2 regions of the Arthrobacter sp. B0427-1-12 genome follow, and region 1 is predicted to be linked to the other one. Evidence: predicted binding sites of a transcription regulator. Region 1 holds the regulator's gene; the other holds the start of a gene.
The links. Region 1 encodes LexA, which represses DNA repair genes until DNA is damaged. Its sites were predicted from a motif close to TCGAACANNTGTTCGA; they were not measured.
Positions count from the first base shown of each region.

Region 1 (10,385 bases):
CAGCGTCACTTCGGCGCCAACGTGCTCCAGCGCCCTGACCGCGGACCGGATGTTCCCGGAACCATAGTCAAGAACGGTTACCCGCGGCGGCACGCTCACAGTGCGCCCTTGGTGGATGGGATGCCCTCCACCCGCGGGTCCGGCTCAACCGCTGCGCGGAGTGCGCGGGCAAAGGCTTTGAACTGCGCTTCCACGATGTGGTGCGGATCCCGCCCGGACAGCACCCGCATGTGCAGGCAGATCTGGGCGTGCAGGGTGATGGCCTCGAAGACGTGGCGGGTCAGCGATCCCGTGAAGTGGCCGCCGATCAGGTGGTATTCCTGTCCGGCCGGCTCACCTCCGTGCACCAGGTACGGCCGCCCGGAAATATCGACGACGGCGTTGGCCAGCGCTTCATCGAGCGGCACCGTTGCCTCACCGAAGCGGCGGATTCCGGCCTTGCTGCCCAGCGCGGACTTGAGCACCTCGCCGAAGGTAATGGCGACGTCCTCGACCGTGTGGTGGACATCGATGTGCGTGTCGCCGGTGGCCTTGACGGTCAGGTCGATCAGCGAGTGCTTGGACAGCGCCGTGAGCATGTGGTCGTAGAAGGGCACGGAGGTGCTGATGTCCGAGCGGCCGGTGCCGTCCAGGTTGAGCTCCACGAGCACTGATGATTCGCTGGTGGTGCGCTCGAGGCGGGCGGTCCGTCCGGTGGAAATGTCCACGGTCATTGCTGTCCTTTGGAAAGTGGTGGTGGGTGCGCTGGCCGCGGGAGGCGCAGCTGCCGCGCTTAATAGTCTAGGAGAATAATGAAAATCAGATGAGCTGCTCGAGCCGCTCGAGGAACGCCGTAGTCTCCGCTTCCGTTCCCGCCGTCACCCGCAGGTGGCCCGGAATGCCGACGTCGCGGATCAGGACGCCGGCTTCCAGCAGTCCCTCCCAGACCGCCTGCGGGTTCCGGAGCCCGCCGAAAAAGACGAAGTTCGAGTCCGAGTCAGCGGGCGTCAGCCCCATCCGCTTCAGCTCGCGGACGATCCGGTCCCGCTGGGTCTTGATGTCCTCCACATTGGCCAGCAGCGCCGATGAATGCTTCAGCGCCGCCGTCGCCGTGGCCTGGGTGATGGCGGAAAGGTGGTACGGCAGCCGCACCAGGCGCAGGGCGTCGGCAACCTGGGGCGCCGCGGCGAGATAGCCCAGCCGCGCACCGGCCAGCGCAAACGCCTTGCTCATGGTCCGCGAGACGATCAGCCGCTCCCGCCCTGGCAGGAGCGTCAGGGCACTGGGTGTGCCGGCGTGGGAGAACTCAGCGTAGGCCTCATCGACGATCACGATCGCATTGCTGGCCCGGCCTGCCTCGTACACCGCTTCCACGACGTCGAGCCCCAGCGCCGTGCCGGTGGGGTTGTTCGGTGAGCACAGGAACACGATATTCGCGCCGGAGGCGGCCACCTGCTCCGCCGCCGACGCCGCGTCCAGTCCGAAGCCGGCATCCCGGGTTCCGGTGACATACGCAGTACCGGTGCCGCTGGCCAGCAGCGGATACATGGAATAGGTGGGCGGGAAGCCTATCGCGGTGCGGCCGGGGCCACCGAAGGCCTGCAGGATCTGCTGCAGCACTTCGTTGGAACCGTTGGCCGCCCAGACGTTGTCCGCGGTCAGTCCATGTCCCAGGTACTGCGCCAGCAGCTGGCGCAGTACCGTAAATTCACGGTCCGGATAACGGTTGAGGCCAGCCACGGCCTGGCCTACTGCCTCAACAATGGCCCGGTGCACCTCGGCGGGTACACCATGGGTGTTTTCGTTGACATTCAGCAGGATCGGCACGTCCAGCTGAGGCGCCCCGTAGGGATGCTTGCCGCGCAGGTCATCACGGAGGGGAAGGTGGTTCAGGGCCTCAAGCTGTTCAGTCACTGGCCTAGTTTAAGACGATTCAGCGTGCGAGACGGAATCCTGTGGCGGGCGCCACAGACAGCGCCATCCTGGCTGGACCGTGCAATCCGAACGCTTAGCGGGATGCCGGGACGAACAGTTGCCGTCCGGAGTGGACCAGCGGGGTGTCCAGATTGTTAAGTTGGATAATCTCTGCCACCACCTCGCGCGGGTCCTGTCCGGGAGCAAGCTCAACGGCGAGCGACCACAAAGATTCACCAGGGCCGACGGTGACAACCTCCGGCTCCGCAGCGACAAGCGGATCACCCGATGCCGTGGCCGGGGCCGTGACGGAGCCGGCAAGGGTCAACAGAGCCACCGCCAGCAGCATCAGCGGAAGCCCCACCAACACCAGCCTGCCGCGGCGCGTCAACCGGAACCGGGCAGCAGCCGGCCGGACGGCCGGGAGCAGGGCCCCGAAGCCCTTCGCAGGGCCGGTGGTGCCAGGCGGAAAGTGCAGTGCAATCTGGGCGGTCATAGCGGTTACCTTTCTGGCTCGAACGGTTCGATCCTTCGAAACCCTCCACGTGCCGCATCGAATCCCTGTTCGATTCCGGCACAAGAGCAGTTTTAGCACTAACCAACGACACATGTCGAGACACAGTCGAACAAATGTTTGAAATAGTGCCGTGCCTCACCTAGCGTTAAAGCAAGAGGAGGCCGCACGCACACAGCACCAGCCGCCACTGACGAAATAAGGAAGGAAGTACGGCCATGGAAGGCAGTACCGCGCAGGAGAACGTGCCGGCACCCCAGACCGAATCCGGCGGCAAGGCCCGGCGTACACGGCGGCAGTCAAAAGGGCTGACGCCCCGGCAGAAGAAGATCCTGGAGACCATCCAGCGTTCGATCAGCGCAAACGGCTATCCGCCGTCCATGCGCGAGATCGGGGATACGGTTGGGCTGGCCAGCCTGTCCAGCGTCACCCACCAGCTGATCCAACTGGAGAAACTCGGCTACATCCGGCGGGATCCCAAACGGCCGCGCGCCATGGAGATCCTGATTCCGCTCACGCTGGACCAGGGCAAGGTGGAGATCGCCGGCGTTGATGAACCCGGCGTGCTGCGGAGCACCAAGGGAACCCCGGTGGCTGACCTGGCCAGTGCGGCGGATACGGCCATGGTCCCACTGGTGGGCCGCATTGCCGCCGGCGGCCCTATCCTGGCCGACCAGTCGGTGGAGGACGTCGTACCTTTGCCCCGGCAGTTGGTGGGCCACGGGGAGCTCTTCATGCTCCGGGTGTCCGGCGATTCGATGATCGATGCTGCCATCTGCGACGGCGATTGGGTGGTCGTCCGCCGCCAGCAGAGCGCCCTGAACGGCGAAATCGTGGCCGCGCTGCTCGATGACGAAGCGACGGTGAAGACCTTCCGGCAGCGCGACGGCCATACCTGGCTGCTGCCGCAGAACACCCGCTACGAGCCGATCCTTGGGGACCACGCCACGATCATGGGCAAAGTCGTGTCGGTGCTGCGGTCGCTCTGACCTGGTGGCCTGCCGCTGACGGTGGCAGGCCTCATGCTGTCCCGGCCAGCCGCTGCAGCACCGCAAGGACCGTCGCCCGGTCCGTGGTGCCCCAGAACGGCGGCAGCGCACTCCGGAGGAATCCGCCGTAACGGGCCGTAGCCAGCCGGGAGTCCAGTACTGCCACCACGCCCCGGTCGCCGGCGGCCCGGATCAGACGCCCCGCCCCCTGTGCCAGCCGCACAGCCGCATGGGTCGCCGAAACGCTCATGAAGCCATTGCCGCCGGCCTGGGCCACCGCCCGGGTGCGGGCCGTCATCAGCGGGTCGTCCGGCCGGGGAAACGGAATGCGGTCGATGATGACCAGCCGGCACGACGGCCCCGGCACGTCCACGCCCTGCCACAGGGACATTGTGCCGAACAGGCAGGTATCCGGCTCCGCGGCGAACTGCTTCACCAGCGCTGACATGGACGACTCGCCCTGGCAGAGGATGTCCAGGTCCAGGCGCAGTCGCATGGCATCGGCCGCCTCCTCGGCTGCGCGCCGGGAGGAAAACAGTCCCAGGGCACCGCCGTTGGACGCCCGCAGCAAGGCCTCCAGTTCGTCGAGCTGCTGTTCCGAAACGCCGCGCCCGGGCTTGGGCAGGTCCTTGGCTACATAGAGCACGCCCTGCTTCGGATAGTCGAAGGGACTGCCGACGTCGGTTCCCGACCAGCTGGGCGCTCCTTCTCCGAGCAGGCCCAGCGATCCGGCCACCGGTTCGAACGCCGAGCCGATGGCCAGGGTGGCCGAGGTAAGAATGACCGTATGGCCGTCGAAGAGGCCTTCCCGCAGCCGGCCTGCCACGGACAAGGGTGCAATGTTGATCGTGGCCGGCTGCGTCTCGTCTTCAGCGGCGTAGCCGCCCTGCGGAGAAAAGGCGGCGGCGCGGGAGATCCACAGGACCTCGCCGGCGCGGGCAGCGTCGATCATCCGTTCGCACAGTTCCAGGATGACCGTCAGCCGGGAACGCGCCAGCTGCCGGCCCCCGTCGGCGGCCGCGGTGCTGTCCGGCTTCGAATCGGAGAGCGCGGCCCGGCAGGCTTCGCGCACCTGGACCACCGCCAGTTCCTGCGCTTCGCTGAGTCCGGACGGCACCAGGCCGGAGGGGACGCCGTCGAGCACCGCTTCCAGATGCCCGGCGGCGGCGGTGAGGGCCTCGCCGCTGACGCCGGTATGCTTGCGCACCGCGGACGCCGCCGCGGTTACCATCGCTGCGGACAGCTGGCCGGAGACCGCGCCGGTGACGCGGTCCTGGAGTTCATGGGCCTCGTCGATGACGACCACGTCATAGTCCGGCAGGACGGCAAGGCCCTCGAACGCGCTGATGGCCAGCATCGCATGGTTGGTGATTACGACGTCGGCCTCCGCCGCCGCCGCGCGTGCCCGCTCACTGAAGCATTCCTCGGCGAGCGGACATTTCTGCGCGCCGAGGCACTCCATCGCGGTGACCGACACCTGCCGCCAGGCGCGGTCGCTGACCCCCGGCGTCAGATCGTCACGGTCGCCGGTCTCCGTCTCCTCGGCCCATTCGCGGAGCCGGACGATGTCCCGGCCCAGGGCGGTCGCCGGCCCACCGGTGCGCCCGCCGCTTCCTGTGCCGCCCGGCCCCGCCTCCGGGGCGGGATGGGAGGCTGCGGCGTCCTCACCCAGCGTGAACAGCGCTGCGGGCGCGTCCTCGTCCGGAAAGCCACCCTGCAGTTTGTGTTTGCAGACATAGTTGCCCCGGCCTTTCAGCAGGGCCACGTCCACCGGACGGGGCAGCTTCGGCTGGACCGCATCCAGCAGCCGAGGCAGGTCCCGGCCAACGATCTGCGCCTGCAGCGCCAGCGTCGCAGTGGAGACGATCGCAGGCTTGTCACTGTCCAGCGCATGGCGGATCAGCGGAATAAGGTAGGCCAGCGATTTGCCGGTTCCGGTGCCGGCCTGGACCAGCAGATGGTTTCCGGTCTCGATCGCTTCAGCCACCTGGCGGGCCATTTCATGCTGTCCGGCCCGGTTCTGCCCGCCCATGGCCGCCACGGCCACATCCAGCAGTTCCAGGGCGCCGCGGGAGCCCTCAGCCATGCCGGACAAACGGTTCCAGTTCGGCGGCCAGGCCCTCGCGGACCAGGACCTGGACCTCGGTGCCCTCCTCCACATGGTCCAGGGACAGGATCTCGGCGTCCTCATCGTGCAGCCGGCTAAGGACGTCCCCGCGGTGGTAGGGAATCAGCAGCTGGAGCTTGACGCTGGGCCGCGGGATGCCGTCGCTGATCGCTTCCAGCAGTTCCGGAATACCCTGGCCGGTCCTGGCCGAGACCACCACGTGCCGCGGCTCCCGTTGGCGCAGCCGTTCAACCACGAACGGATCAGCCGCGTCCGCCTTGTTCAGCACAATGATCTCCGGAATGTTGCGCGCATCCACTTCGGCGAAGACTTCCCGGACCGCGGCGATCTGGCCCTCCGGATCGGGGTGCGAGACATCGACCACATGCAGGATCAGATCCGCGTCTGCAACTTCCTCCAAGGTCGACCGGAACGCCTCCACCAGCTGGGTGGGCAGGGAACGCACGAATCCCACGGTATCCGCCAAGGTGTAGCCGATGCCGTCAGGGGTTTCGGCCCGGCGCACGGTGGGATCCAGGGTGGCGAACAACGCGTTCTCGACCAGCACGCCCGCATCGGTCAGCCGGTTCAGCAGCGAGGACTTGCCCGCGTTGGTGTAGCCGGCAATGGCTACGGACGGAACAGCATTACGACGCCGGTTGGCCCGCTTGGTCTCACGCGCGGGCTTCATGCCCGCGATTTCCCGGCGCAGCTTGGCCATCCGGGTACGGATGCGGCGGCGGTCCAGCTCGATCTTCGTCTCGCCGGGACCGCGTGAGCCGATGCCGCCGCCGGCGATGCCGACGCGGCCGCCGGCCTGGCGGGACATGGACTCGCCCCAGCCGCGCAGGCGCGGGAGCAGGTATTCGAGCTGGGCGAGCTCCACCTGGGCCTTGCCTTCGCGGGACTTCGCATGCTGGGCGAAGATATCCAGGATGAGGGCTGTCCGGTCGATGACCTTGACCTTGACAATGTCTTCCAGTCCGCGCCGCTGCGACGGGGACAGCTCGCTGTCCACGATCACCGTGTCCGCACCGGTGGCCATGACGATTTCCCTGAGTTCCTCCGCCTTTCCGGAGCCCAGGAATGTACCCGGGTCCGGCTTGAGCCTGCGCTGGACGAGCCCGTCCAGCACCTCGGAGCCCGCGGTTTCGGCCAGCGCAGCCAGTTCCTTCAGTGAGTTTTCCGCGTCCGCCGCTGTTCCCTCGGTCCAGAGCCCGGCCAGGACGACCCGTTCCAGGCGCAGCTGACGGTATTCGACCTCGGTGACGTCTTCGAGTTCCGTGGACAGCCCCGCCACGCGGCGCAAGGCGCGCCGTTCGGCGAGATCCTGCTGGTCCCCGTCGTATTCCGAGTGCTCCTCCGCCAGGTCGGAAATGGCCTGGGCCCGGACGCGCTGCCCGGCACCGGCGTCCTGGTCAGCAGCCGACTCCGGCTGCCTGCGGGCGGGCCCCTCTGGAATCCGCCGCGCTGCTGCCCCCTTGGCGGCGGACGCGGCGTCATGGGAAAGAATGCGGTTGATGACTGCCTGGATCTCGTCCCGGCTCAGCTCCGCTTCGGAATCCTTGCGATCCGGAGAATTGGCGCTGGAGTTGTTGGTTGTCATGCTCTCCTTTGGAAAGTGTGTATATCAATGGTAGACCCCGCCGCGGACATTTCCCCGGGAAATCCACAGCCGGCGCGACAGCGCCTGCGATTATCAGGGGCGTAAATTTGTTAGGCAAGCATAAATTTCCTTCCCCGCCGGGGCGCATTATCCTGAGCAATCATGGCCTCCGATCACTACTTCAGCGCACAGCCGACCGGTCCCGGAACCCGCCGGCCGCTCCAGGTTGTGCTGGCGGGTGAGACCCGGAACCTGCAGACTTCCTCCGGCATCTTCAGCCCGGACGGCGTGGACAAAGGCACCGCCGTTTTGCTGGCGGACGTGCCTCCGCCCTCCCCGACCGGAAACCTCCTGGACATCGGCTGCGGCTGGGGGCCCATTGCACTGACCATGGCGCTGAAAGCACCGCATGCCAAGGTCTACGCAATTGACGTCAATGAACGCTGCATCGCGCTGACCAATGACAACGCGCGCCTGCTGGGCCTGGCCAATGTTGCGGCGAGCCTGCCCGATCAGGTGGACCCGGCGTTGACGTTCGACACCATCTGGTCGAATCCGCCAATCCGCATCGGCAAGAACGAACTGCATTCCCTCCTGATGCGGTGGCTGCCGCGGCTGGCACCGGGAGGTTCCGCCTGGCTGGTGGTCCAGAAGAACCTTGGTTCGGATTCCCTGCAGCGCTGGCTGGGGGCGGAACTGGACGAGGACTTCAGGGTGACGCGGGAGAGCACGTCGAAGGCCTTCCGCATCCTGCGCGTCCGCCGCAGTTCCGGCGCCTGAGCTGCGCTAAACGATGCTGCCCCGGGCAACCAGCACGGCGGGACCGCTCAGTTCCACATGCTCGCGGCCGTCGGCGCCCGGCAGGAACCGTACGCGCACCAGTCCGCCCGGGACGGCTACGTTCCATTGGACCGGCGCATCCTGCCCGGCCCAGTAGCGGATGGCAGCGGCCGCGGCGCATGCACCGGTGCCGCAGGACTGGGTCTCCCCCACGCCGCGTTCATGCACGCGCATCGTGATATTGCCCCAGCCGTCCTCCACGAGCGGCTCCGCCGGCACCACGAACTCGACGTTCGTGCCGTGTTCCGGAACCGGTTCCACCCGCGGTGCCTCGAACAACTGGGTGGCCCCGAGTTCCTCCAGGTGCGCCAGCGCAACGACGGTGTGGGGGTTGCCCATGCTGATGGACAGCGCAGGACGCGGCACTTCCAGGCCCTCGGCTTCCACCACGGAATCCATCGCCTTGGCCCGGGCGCGGTCCGGGAAGATGAATTCCCAGGGCCCCATGTCGACGGCATAACCGTTGGCGGACCGGCTCACGACCTTGATTCCGCCGCGCGTGCCGATCGTCAGGGCCTCACCGGAAGCCAGGTCCACGAGGCCTTCCGCAAGCAGGAAGTGGACAAAAACGCGCACGCCGTTGCCGCACATCTCCGACAGCGACCCGTCGGCGTTGCGGTAATCCATGAACCATTCCGCCCGCGGATCCTGCTCAAGCAGCGCCTGCCCCTCCGGGAGGAAGCGCGACGGCACCGCGCGGATCAGCCCGTCGGCACCGATTCCGTGGTGGCGGTTGCACAGCAGGGCGGCTTCATCGCGGCCGATTTGGCGCACACCGTCCGGATCGGCGACCAGGACGAAGTCGTTGCCGGTGCCATGTCCCTTCGCGAACGCCAGGCCCTGCAGGGCAGCCAGGCCGCCGGCCGGTACGGGAACGGCTGCCTGCGCGCCGGTTGCCTGCGGGGTACGGGAGTTCGGTTCACCGGGGGTCATTTCCGTCGTCGTCACCTTTCAAGCCTACCCGGTGCGCCCGGCGCCGCCGGATCCATGGCTGCCGCCGCTGCCTTGGCGACCAGCTGCTGATCTTCCCAGTCCAGCCAGTGGATCCGCGGGTCCGCCCGGAACCAGGTCAGCTGGCGGCGGGCGAACTGGCGGGTGGCCACGATCGTTTCCTCAGCCGCCTGCCCAACGGTACGGACGCCGTCGAGCACGCGCAGGAACTGGGCGTAGCCCAGTGCGCGGGAGGCGGTTTTGCCTTCCCGCAGTCCCGCTGCGTCCAACGACTGCACCTCGCCCAGCAGGCCGGCGTCGACCATCCGGTGCACGCGCACTGCCAGTCGCTCCTTCAGCAGCTCACGATCAACGGCCAGTCCGATCTGCACGGCGGGCTGATGGTACCGGCGCTCGGGCATGAACGAACTGAACGGCCGGCCCGTCAGCCGGTGGACCTCGAGGGCGCGCACCACCCTGCGGCCGTCTCCCAGGCGCTCCGCAGAGACGGGGTCCACCTGGCGCAGCCGCTCCCGCAAGGCATCGAGGCCGGCTGTCTCCAGCTCCTGCTCCAAAGCCCCGCGGAGCGCCGGATCCGTGCCCGGGAACTCGAGCACATCGAGTGCGGCACGGACATACAGGCCGGAACCGCCCACGAGGATCGGCAGCCGGCCGCGGCTGCGGATCTCCGCGATGGTCCGGCGGGCCAGCTGCTGGAAGGCTGAGACGCTGGCTTCCTGGCGGACATCCATGATGTCCAGCAGATGGTGCGGTACGCCCCGGCGCTCGGCAACGGAGATCTTGGCGGTTCCGATGTCCATGCCCCGGTAGAACTGCATGGCATCGGCGTTAATGACTTCGCCGCCCAGCTCCAGCGCCAGGGCCACGCCCAGGTCCGACTTGCCGGACCCGGTGGGCCCGACGACGGCGACCACCGGCAGCGCGCCGGTATCAGGCATTCCGGACGGGAAGCGACGGCATGCCGAGCGAGACGTTCTTCCGGCCGCCCGACGGCGACGGGGCGGCGCAGGACTCTGCCTGGGACCGGTCCCAGGCGTCACCCGCGCGGGAGCGGCGGACGGCGTAGTCCGCGGCCGACGCCGGGTCGGCGATCAGGTGGAACGGTGCCGCTCCGGTGACGGTCACGGTGACCAGGTCGCCCGGGCGGGGTGTTTCCGCGCCGTCCGGAACGGAGAAGTGGACCAGGCGCTGGTCCTTGGCCCGGCCGGAGAGCCGGCCGGTCTCGTCCGCCTTGCGTCCCTGCTGGGCAGTGACCATGACCTCCACGCGCCTGCCGACCTGCTTGGCGTTTTCCTCGGCGGAGATCCGGTCCTGCAGTGCAATCAGCCGCTCGTAGCGTTCCTGCACCACGGCCTTGGGCAGCTGGTCCGGCAGCTCCGCCGCCGGCGTTCCCGGGCGCTTTGAGTACTGGAACGTGAAGGCGGTGGCGAACCGCGACTGTTCGACGACGTCCAAGGTCGCCTGGAAATCCACTTCGGTTTCGCC
Region 1 is NZ_JBNHIC010000007.1:71,666-82,050, reverse strand. Features, by position in the region: gene hisH (imidazole glycerol phosphate synthase subunit HisH) at 1-99, opposite strand, end outside; gene hisB (imidazoleglycerol-phosphate dehydratase HisB) at 96-713, opposite strand; gene AC5RWU_RS07185 (histidinol-phosphate transaminase) at 799-1,893, opposite strand; gene AC5RWU_RS07180 (LysM peptidoglycan-binding domain-containing protein) at 1,988-2,389, opposite strand; gene lexA (transcriptional repressor LexA) at 2,653-3,396, shown strand; gene AC5RWU_RS07170 (ATP-dependent DNA helicase) at 3,428-5,482, opposite strand; gene hflX (GTPase HflX) at 5,475-7,109, opposite strand; gene AC5RWU_RS07160 (class I SAM-dependent methyltransferase) at 7,272-7,889, shown strand; gene dapF (diaminopimelate epimerase) at 7,896-8,882, opposite strand; gene miaA (tRNA (adenosine(37)-N6)-dimethylallyltransferase MiaA) at 8,894-9,838, opposite strand; gene miaB (tRNA (N6-isopentenyl adenosine(37)-C2)-methylthiotransferase MiaB) at 9,831-10,385, opposite strand, start outside.

Region 2 (10,385 bases), on a different contig from region 1:
GGAGCCCTGGTGTTCTACCCCATGGGACAGCTGTTCTGGGGGACCGTCTTCATCACCTGTTTCGTCTTTTCGGATATCGTCGACGGGCTCATGGCCCGGCAGCTGGGACGCGGGGGCCGCTGGGGTGCCTTCCTAGATTCCACGCTTGACCGGCTGGCCGACGGTTCGGTTTTTATTGGCATTGTCATCTGGTTCTTCACCGGCGGCGGCAATCCGGCCGTTGCCGTGGCGGCCCTGGCCTGCCTGCTGCTTGGGCTGCTGGTCTCCTATGCGAAGGCGCGTGCCGAGGGACTGGGGATGACGGCAGACACCGGAATCGCGGAGCGTTCTGAACGGCTGGTCACCGTGCTCGTCGCCACCGGCCTGACCGGCCTCGGCCTGCCGCAAGCGGTGCTGCTCGTCGTCCTGGTGCTGCTGGCCATCGCCAGCCTGGTCACCGTGGTCCAGCGGATGCTGATGGTCCGCCGCCAGGCGCTGGCCGGTTCGTAGCACGCTCGTTATTGCAGGTAACCAAGGCGATCCGGTTCACCACTGCTGGCATATGATTAGCTGTACTCAATTACCGACTACTAGGGGCTTTTTGTGTCCACTCCTGAAGTTTCCAACTCACCTGTGACCGGCAGCAGCCGGGTCAAGCGCGGGATGGCTGAGATGTTGAAGGGCGGCGTCATCATGGACGTCGTCACCGCCGAACAGGCCCGCATCGCCGAAGATGCCGGCGCCGTCGCGGTGATGGCCCTTGAACGCGTGCCGGCCGATATCCGCGCCCAGGGCGGCGTGTCCCGCATGTCCGACCCGGACATGATCGACAGCATCATCGAAGCGGTCTCGATTCCGGTGATGGCCAAGGCCCGGATCGGCCACTTCGTCGAGGCGCAGGTCCTGCAGTCGCTCGGCGTCGACTACATTGACGAGTCCGAGGTGCTGACCCCGGCTGACTACGCCAACCACATCGACAAGTGGAAGTTCACCGTACCGTTCGTCTGCGGTGCCACAAACCTGGGCGAGGCGCTGCGCCGCATCAACGAGGGCGCGGCCATGATCCGCTCCAAGGGCGAGGCCGGAACCGGCGACGTCTCCAACGCCACCATGCACATGCGCCAGATCCGCGCCGAGATCCAGCGGCTGACCTCCATGCCCGAGGACGAGCTGTACGTGGCGGCCAAGGAACTGCAGGCTCCGTACGAGCTGGTCAAGGAAGTTGCGGAAGCCGGAAAGCTGCCCGTCGTCCTCTTCACCGCCGGCGGTATCGCCACTCCGGCGGATGCGGCCATGATGATGCAGCTCGGCGCCGACGGCGTCTTCGTGGGCTCGGGCATCTTCAAGTCCGGCAACCCGGCCGAGCGCGCCGCGGCGATCGTGAAGGCTACGACCTTCCACGACGATCCGGACGTGATTGCCAAGGTCTCGCGCGGCCTGGGCGAAGCCATGGTCGGGATCAACGTGGATGAGATCCCCCAGCCGCACCGCTTGGCCGAGCGCGGCTGGTAAGCTCCACCGGCAGTAAAAAGGTCCCTCGGGCAATGTGAACTGCTCCCCGAGAGTCAGAACTGATTTCTCAGTCCAACTTTCGGGGACCAGTTCAATGAGCCCGGGGGACCTTTTCGCACCTCCGCCTACCCCCTTCCGCCAAACCTGAGTTTCTGCAGAAAACCGGTCTGAAAACCAGCAAAAACTGAGGTTTCGCGGGGGAGTGGGGGTGGTTACTTCTTCCGGAACACCAGGGACATGGGGGTGGTTTCGGTGGTCTGCCCCTGGGGGTTGTCCTTGAAGATGGCCTCCAGGGTTTCCTTGGACAGGTCCGTGTCGTGGCCCAGCGCCACCACGCCCAGGTCGTTGGCGTCCATGATGGCCGTGCCGGCGAAGTTGCGTGCGTACTGCTCCGGTACCGTCTTCCGCACCAGTGCGCTGAGGCGGGCGGCGACGCCGGACGGATCCTTGGGTGCCAGCTTTACCGAGTGGGTCGACGTCCCGACCTGGTAGCCCGCGGCGCCGTCGATGGCGTTGATGTCATGGCCGACGACCTCGTAGAAGACGCCCTTCTTGCCCTGCAGCTTGCCGATGACGCTGCGGGCGGACGCGTACAGGATCCGGGGCAGGCCGACCTCGTCGATGGCCAACTGCATGGACCACGGGCTGCCCAGCCCGATCCCGGCCGAGGACCGGCTGACGAACTTGCTGAGGATGCGCGCGGCGGAGGAGACCTTGATGTCCCAGACCGGAATGGACCGGCCCTGGGTCATGGCCACGATTTTCTCGCTGACGAACAGATACCACGGCGTGTCGGCGGCGGCTTCGGCGTGGTCGCCGCCGGCGGTGGGCAGGCCATCGTAGAAACGCTTGACATAGCCCATCACAGTCGGATCGAAGTCCGTCTCGCGGTAGAAAACATCGGTGCGGATCGGATAGCGGCGGTAGGTGGCCGACCCGGTGCCCGCGCCGCTGCCGGCGGCAGCACCGGCGCCGTTCTTCACCTCGATGTCAAGGTTCTTGCCCGCGTTGGGGACGTAGTCGCTCTTGCCCTCGATGCCTGCCCTGACCTCCGGCTCGTCGAAGAACTCGCGCAGCCACAGTTCGGTGTTGAGCAGGCGCCAGAAGACCATGGTGTTGGCGCTGTTCTTGTCCTGCAGGTATTCCTCGAAGGCGTAGAGCACGGCGTCCTGGTCCCAGTACGGCCGGTACTCGAAGGAGGAGGAGAGGAAGACCTCGTAGATCTTCTCCTTCATCAGCTTGAACCATTCGGCCTCGGGAGTGGTGAAGCCGATCTTGTTCCGGCGGTTACTGATCATCTCCGGCAGCAGGCCGCGGGTGGCGTCGCGCAGGATCCGCTTGTTCCAGCCGCCCTTGATGATGGACTCATCGGAGAGGCTGAACAGGTATTTGACCACTTCCTTGTCCAGGAACGGCACGCGGCCCTCTAGGGACCAGCGCATGGTGTTCTTGTCCTCGTAGCGCAGCACCGCCGGCAGGGACTTGTGGAACAGGTCATCGATCAGGCGCAGCTTGAGGTTGTCCGGGATGTTGCCGAACTTCTCGCCCTTGTACTTGGCGGTGAAGTCCTTGCGCAGCAGGCTGGAGGCGGACACATCCTTCTTGAGGGACAGCATCCCCTGCAGCCGGAAACGGCCCAGGCGGTAGAAGATGTCCAGCGCAGAGGTGACCTCCTTGGCCAGCTTGGTGTACTGGCCGCGCACCTTCAGCTGCCGCAGATAGGCGAAGTAGTAGGGGATGTAGCCTGCCATCATCTCATCGGCGCCCTGCCCGTCCAGCAGGACGGTGACATGCTGTGAGGCTTCCTTCATCACCCGGTACTGGGCATATGGGCCGGAGGAGATGATGGGCTCCTCCTGGGTGCGGACGAAGTCTTCCAGGTCCTCGGCGAACTCATGCGCCTTGGGCTTGATCTTGTGGCTGGTGACATTGCCCTTGCAAACCTCCAGCACTGCGTCCGCGTACTTCTCCTCATCATTGATGGAGTTCGGGAACACCGCGCTGAAGGTCTGCTGGGTGGCACCGAGGGAATCGGTGGCGGCGGCCTTCTCCTGCATCAGCTTGTTGATGGTCACAACCACCGCGGAGGAGTCCAGGCCGCCGGACAGGGCGGTGCCGACGGGGACCTCGGACTGCAGCCGCAGCCGGACGCCCTCGGTGAAGCGGCGGCGGTATTCGTCAATGACCTGCTGGCTGTACGGAGTCTCGACCGTGGCCAGTTCCTCCAGTTCCTCCTTCAGCCGGGTGTAGGGGCTGATCTCGAAGGCGCCGGTGGCACCGTCGATCACCATCTTCTCGCCCGGCATCAGCTTGTAGATCCCGTCGAAGAAGGTCTCCGCTTCCTCGTCGTGGATGCGGAACTGCAGGTAGCGGTAAAGGATCCGCTCATTGACCTTGCGCTCGAACTTCTCCGATGCCAGCAGCGGGCGGATCTCCGAGGCGAAAAGGATCTTCGGTTCCGCGGCCGTGCCGGCGTTGGTGTAGTACAGCGGCTTGATGCCGAAGTGGTCGCGGGCCAGCACCACCCGGTTGTTCTTCCTGTCGTAGATGGCGAAGCCGAACATGCCATTGAACCGGTCGAAGGCCGCGTCGCCCCATTCCTCATAGGACTGCAGGACCACCTCGGTGTCCGAGACAGTGCGGAAGGTGCGGCCCAGGGCCTCCAGTTCGGCCCGCAGGTCCAAGTAGTTGTAGACCTCGCCGTTGTAGACCAGGATGGTCTGCCCGTCGGCGCTGATCATCGGCTCCTGGCCGTGGGCGACGTCAATGATGGACAGCCGGCGGTGGGCCAGTCCTACCTCTCCTTCGGAGAAGTACCCCTCGCCGTCCGGCCCGCGGTGCTGCATGCACTCATTCATGGCCTTTAGGAGCGTTTGGTCTTCCCCGAATCCGTAGTAACCGGCGATACCGCACATAGTGCATCCTCATCTGTTGCTGAACTGATCCTCGTCAATGCTACTTGGTTGCGGTGACAGTGCCGGGGACGCCGCCGGTGGCGTGTGCCAGCGGAAACCGTGCACCAACTACAATATTTTGGTGACTTCTCCCACCTTGACCCCATCGGCCGTCCCCGTTCCCGCTGGGGCAGCCCGCCGCACCCGCGTCGGTGTTCTCGCTCTCCAGGGTGACGTGCGCGAGCACGCCCGGGCGATCGAAGCCAGCGGCGCGGATGCCGTCGTCGTGCGCCGCCCGGCGGAACTTGCCGCCATCGACGGGCTGGTCATCCCCGGCGGTGAATCCACCACCATCGACAAGCTGGCCCGCATCTTCGGCATCGCCGAGCCGTTGCGCGACAGGATCGCCGCCGGCCTGCCCGTCTACGGCTCCTGCGCCGGCATGATCCTGCTGGCCGATGAGATCGCCGACCCGGCACTGGACCGCAGCGGCCAGCCGCAGCAGACCTTCGGCGGGCTGGATATGACGGTCCGCCGCAACGCTTTCGGCCGCCAGCGGGAATCCTTTGAAACGGATCTCGCCTTCCGCGGACTGGAGAAACTGCCCCGGTACGACGGTGGCACGCAGGTTCCGCCGGTGCATGCGGTTTTCATCCGCGCGCCGTGGGTTGAACGGGTGGGGGAGACTGTGGAGGTCCTGGCGCAGGTCGACGCCGCTGAAGCCGCCCACCCGGACACGTTGCACGGGACCGCTAGAATTGTGGCAGTACGTTCGAAGAATCTGCTGGCAACATCGTTCCATCCGGAAGTAACCGGAGAACGCCGCATTCACGAACTGTTTATCCGGATGATCAGAGGAGAAGCGTAAAGCATGGCAGGGCACTCCAAGTGGGCTACTACCAAGCATAAGAAGGCCGTCATCGATGCGCGCCGTGCGAAGTCGTTTGCCAAGCTGATCAAGAACATTGAAGTCGCCGCCCGCGGGGGAGGACCGGACCTGTCCGGCAACCCTGCGCTGGAGTTGGCCGTGTCCAAGGCCAAGAAGACCTCCGTTCCCAATGACAACATCGACCGCGCCATCAAGCGCGGCGCCGGCCTGACCGGCGAGGCGGTCGACTACCAGGAGATCTTCTACGAAGCCCGCGGTCCGCAGGGCTCGGCCCTGCTGATCGAATGCCTCACCGACAACCGCAACCGCGCCGCCTCCGAGGTCCGCGTCGCGGTGACCCGCAACGGCGGCAGCATGGCGGACCAGGGCTCGGTCAACTACCTGTTCACCCGCAAGGGCGTGGTTGAACTCGCCAAGAACGGACTGTCGGAGGACGACGTGCTGATGGCCGTCCTGGACGCCGGCGCCGAAGAGGTCAAGGACGAAGGCGACAACTGGCAGGTCGTCTCCGAACCGACCGACCTGCAGGCCATCCGCGACGCCCTCAATGAAGCCGGCATCGAATACGAGACGGACGAGGCCCAGTTCCTGCCGTCCATGCAGGTCGAACTGGAAGCCGACAACGCCCGTAAGTTCATGAAGCTGGTGGACGCACTGGAGGACCTGGACGACGTGCAGAACGTCTACTCCAACGCGGACATCTCCGACGAGGTCATGGCCGTCCTCGAGCAGGACTGACGCCGCCGGTGACGCTGCGTGTGCTGGGCGTCGATCCGGGGCTGACCAGGTGCGGCCTGGCCGTGGTCGATGTCGCCGCGAACCGCTCCGCCTCGCTGGTGGCCGTAGGTGTGGTCGGGACCGGTGCCCAGGTGGAGCTGGACCAGCGCCTGCTGGTCATATCCCGCTCCATCGATGAGTGGCTTGATGCCCACCATCCGGATGTGCTCGCCGTCGAGCGTGTCTTCAGCCAGCTGAATGTCAGCACCGTCATGGGCACCGCCCAGGCCTCCGGCGTCGTGATCGCGGCCGCTGCACGACGCGGCATACCGGTGGCCCTGCACACTCCGACCGAAGTCAAGGCGGCAGTGACCGGCAACGGACAGGCGGACAAGGGCGCCGTGACCAAGATGGTCACCAAGATCCTGCGCCTGGAGGATGCGCCCCGGCCGGCGGACGCCGCGGATGCCCTGGCATTGGCGATCACCCACGCCTGGCGCCGCGGAACCGCGGGTGCCGCCGGGAACGGGAGCGCAGGGAACGGGGGCGGTGCCCTGACCGCGGCGCAGCGCCGGTGGGCCGAAGCCGAAGCCAAGGCCCGCAGAGCAGGCCGCTGAATCAGGCTGTACGGCCGGCCGCTGCCGGGTTCGCGGTGTGGCGCCGCCATGAAGGCAGGCGAAGAGCGTACCCTGTTCGTAGATATGTTCGGAGCACTGGACTCGAATACCGAACCCGAATATCGAACCTGAACAGCCACGTCCAACCGGGAGAACCAAGCCATGATCAGCTCGCTGCGCGGTACCGTCACGCATGTAGGGCTGCATTCCGCCGTCATCGACGTCAATGGATTCGGAATGCAGATCCAGGCGACGCCGCAGACACTGTCCGCACTTCGCGTCGGCCAGGAAGCGGAAGTGGCCACCTCGATGATCGTGCGGGAGGACTCCATGACGTTGTTCGGCTTTGCTGATGCCGAACAGCGGGAGGTTTTCGAGGTCCTGCTGGGAGTCAGCGGCGTCGGGCCGCGCCTGGCGCTGGCCGTGCTGGCGGTGCACACGCCGGAGGCCATCCGCGTGGCCGCATCCTCCGGCGATGACAAGGCCTTCAGCAAGGTTCCGGGCATCGGGCCCAAGGGTGCCCGGCGCATCGTCCTCGAACTGACGGACAAGCTGGTTCCCACCGGCGGCCCGACGACTGCGGCCCCGGCCCGGGCCTGGGAACCGCAGGTACTGGAGGCGATGATGGGACTGGGCTGGTCGGAGAAGGACGCAGCTGCTGCCATCGATGCCGCCACCGCGGAGGACCCCGAAACCGCCGCAACCGGCGACGTCGGCCAGATCCTGAAGCTGACGCTGCGCCGCCTGGGCCAGGACGGAGCCCGCAGCAGCGCCAAGGCAAGGGTGAGCTAGCATGGCGGACGCACCCGGTGAGGGCCTGGTCTCGCCGGCGGGCGACTCGGAGGAACGTGCCCTCGAAGCGGCCCTGAGACCCCGGAACCTGGATGACTTCGTGGGCCAGCAGCGGGTTCGCCAGCAGCTGTCGCTGGTGCTGGAGGCCTCGCGGATGCGCGGCCGCAGCGCGGACCATGTGCTGCTCTCCGGCCCGCCGGGGTTGGGCAAGACGACCCTGGCCATGATCATCGCGGCGGAGATGAACGCGCCCTTGCGCATCAGCTCGGGCCCGGCGATCCAGCATGCCGGGGACCTGGCTGCCATCCTTTCCTCGCTGACCGAAGGAGAGGTCCTCTTCCTCGACGAAATCCACCGGATGTCCCGGCCGGCGGAGGAAATGCTCTATATGGCGATGGAGGATTTCCGGGTGGACATTGTCGTCGGGAAGGGACCCGGCGCCACGGCCATCCCGCTGGACCTGCCGCCGTTCACGCTGGTCGGGGCGACCACCCGGGCCGGTTTGCTTCCCGGCCCGCTTCGCGACAGGTTCGGGTTCACGGGCCACCTCGAGTTCTATTCGACGCCGGAACTGGAATTGGTCCTGCGCCGCTCGGCGATGCTGATGGACCTGAAGGTCAATTCGGCTGCCTTCACAGAAGTTGCCGGGCGTTCGCGCGGGACGCCGCGCATTGCCAACCGGCTGCTGCGGCGGGTCCGGGACTGGGCACTGGTCCACGGCCTGGAGCAGATCGATGCCCGTGCCGCATCCGCCGCTCTGGATATGTATGAAGTGGATGCCAAGGGGCTGGACCGTCTGGACCGGTCGGTGCTGAACGCGCTGGTGACGAAGTTCAACGGCGGACCCGTCGGCCTGTCGACGCTGGCGATCGCGGTCGGGGAGGAACCGGAAACCGTGGAGACCGTCGCAGAACCGTACCTGGTGCGGGAAGGCCTGCTCGGCCGGACACCGCGGGGGCGGATTGCCACACCGGCGGCCTGGCAGCATTTGGGCATCGAGATGCCGGCGGGGGTGGCCGGAGCCATCCCCGAGGCACTCTTTACCGTGGATTCGGAAGAGGACGTGCCGGAGTGGCAGAACTGAGGCCGGACCGGCGTTCTCACCGTTCGCTCAGGGTTAGGGCATAGAATGGATTGACACCCGGTGCGGCCGCCGGGCGGCCTGGGGGTCTTCCTTCGGGGCCGCCTCCGCGTTCCTGGCCGGAAATCCGCACAACCCGTGACCGCACCGTATGCCCAATGTTAGGAACGGAACTCTCTGTGTTCGTAAATGTCTTGGCCGCCCAGACCTCCGACCAGGCAGCCCCTGGCTTCGATTTCATGACCTTGCTGCTGCCGGTGGCCCTGGGTCTTTTCCTTTTCATGATGTTCCGCAAGCAGAAGAAGGTCCAGTCCCAGCTGCAGCAGCAGCGGTCCCAGATGGTGCCCGGAACCGAGGTCATGACACAGTTCGGCCTCTTCGGTACCGTGCTGTCCGTGGACCAGGAAGAGAACAAAGCCGTCCTGGAGATTTCTCCCGGCAATACCGCAACGGTCCACCTCCAGGCGCTGACCAAGGTTATCTCCGCCCCGGACACTCCGGTCGTGCCGGATGATGCCTCCTCCCTGACGGCGGAGGAAGAAAAGCCTCGGTCTGCGCCGGAGACACCGGATGAAACCAAAGCCCGTCTTAATGACGAGAACAAGAACAAGGACAACTAATCGCTGATGGTGGGCCAGGGCCGGATTCCGGTGCCTGGCCCACCTGTGTGCGGCCAGGCCGCCGCACCTGATCGCTGACGAAGGAAAACCTACGATGGCACGAACCGGACCGGCCACTATTGCCAGGCGGACGCTGATCTGGCTGGGCGTCATTATCGCGGGCTGTGCACTGCTGCTGGGCGGCGGCACGATGTGGAGCAACGCCAGCTGGGCTCCAAAACTGGCCCTCGACCTCGAGGGCGGAACCCAGATGATCCTGGCACCGCAGGTGCAAGGCGGCGGTTCCGAGATCACCCCGGAGCAGCTGAACCAGGCGGTGGAGATCATCCGCCAGCGCGTCGATGGCTCCGGTGTCGCCGAAGCCGAAATCAGCACCCAGTCCGGACGGAATGTGGTCGTGAGCCTGCCGGGCATTCCAGACACAGAGACACGCGAACTGATCCAGGCATCGGCGCAGATGGAATTCCGCCCTGTGCTGCTGGGCGGCCCGGGCCAGGGCGCGGCAGCCGTCGAGCCGGCGCCCGAGGACCAGCTTCCGACGCCGACGGCGGAACCGACCAATGCCAGCGACCTCAACTGGGTGACGCCGGAGCTTTTCCGGGAGTTCGAGTCCCTGAACTGCCTCGACCCGGCAACGGTTGCCTCGCGTGAAACGGCTGATCCGAACCTGCCGATGGTGGCCTGTGAGCCGGACACCGCAGGAAAGTACATCCTCGGCCCGGTCGAGGTGCCGGGCACGGATATCGCCGACGCCGACTTCGGCCTCACCCAGGGCGCACAGGGACAGACACTGAACCAGTGGGCTGTCAACATCGAGTTCAACAGCGAGGGAACCGCGACGTTCCGCCAGGTCACCGAGCGGCTGTTCAGCATGACCGGTGCCCAGAACCAGTTCGCGATCGTACTGGACGGCAATGTCATCTCCGCTCCGACGACCAACGCGGTGATCCCCGACGGCAAGCCCCAGATCACGGGCAACTTCACCGAAGAATCGGCCCGTGCCCTGTCCGAACAGCTCAAATACGGTGCCCTGCCGATCAGCTTCGAGATCCAGAGTGAACAGCAGATCTCGGCCACCCTGGGTGCGGACCAGCTGAGGATGGGAATGCTGGCCGGGCTCATCGGCCTGGTGCTGGTGGCCGTCTACTCGCTCTTCCAGTACCGCATGCTGGGCCTGGTCACGATCGCGTCCCTGGTGGTCGCCGGTGTGCTGACCTACCTGGCCATTGCGATCCTGGGCTGGACGGAGAACTACCGCCTGTCGCTGGCTGGCGTGGCGGGCCT
Region 2 is NZ_JBNHIC010000041.1:9,869-20,253, forward strand. Features, by position in the region: gene pgsA (phosphatidylinositol phosphate synthase) at 1-489, shown strand, start outside; gene pdxS (pyridoxal 5'-phosphate synthase lyase subunit PdxS) at 583-1,491, shown strand; gene asnB (asparagine synthase (glutamine-hydrolyzing)) at 1,704-4,406, opposite strand; gene pdxT (pyridoxal 5'-phosphate synthase glutaminase subunit PdxT) at 4,543-5,253, shown strand; gene AC5RWU_RS18690 (YebC/PmpR family DNA-binding transcriptional regulator) at 5,257-6,012, shown strand; gene ruvC (crossover junction endodeoxyribonuclease RuvC) at 6,021-6,608, shown strand; gene ruvA (Holliday junction branch migration protein RuvA) at 6,771-7,400, shown strand; gene ruvB (Holliday junction branch migration DNA helicase RuvB) at 7,402-8,484, shown strand; gene yajC (preprotein translocase subunit YajC) at 8,721-9,101, shown strand; gene secD (protein translocase subunit SecD) at 9,196-10,385, shown strand, end outside.
Region 2: the regulator LexA is predicted to act here: its motif matches at 6,685-6,700, upstream of ruvA (Holliday junction branch migration protein RuvA).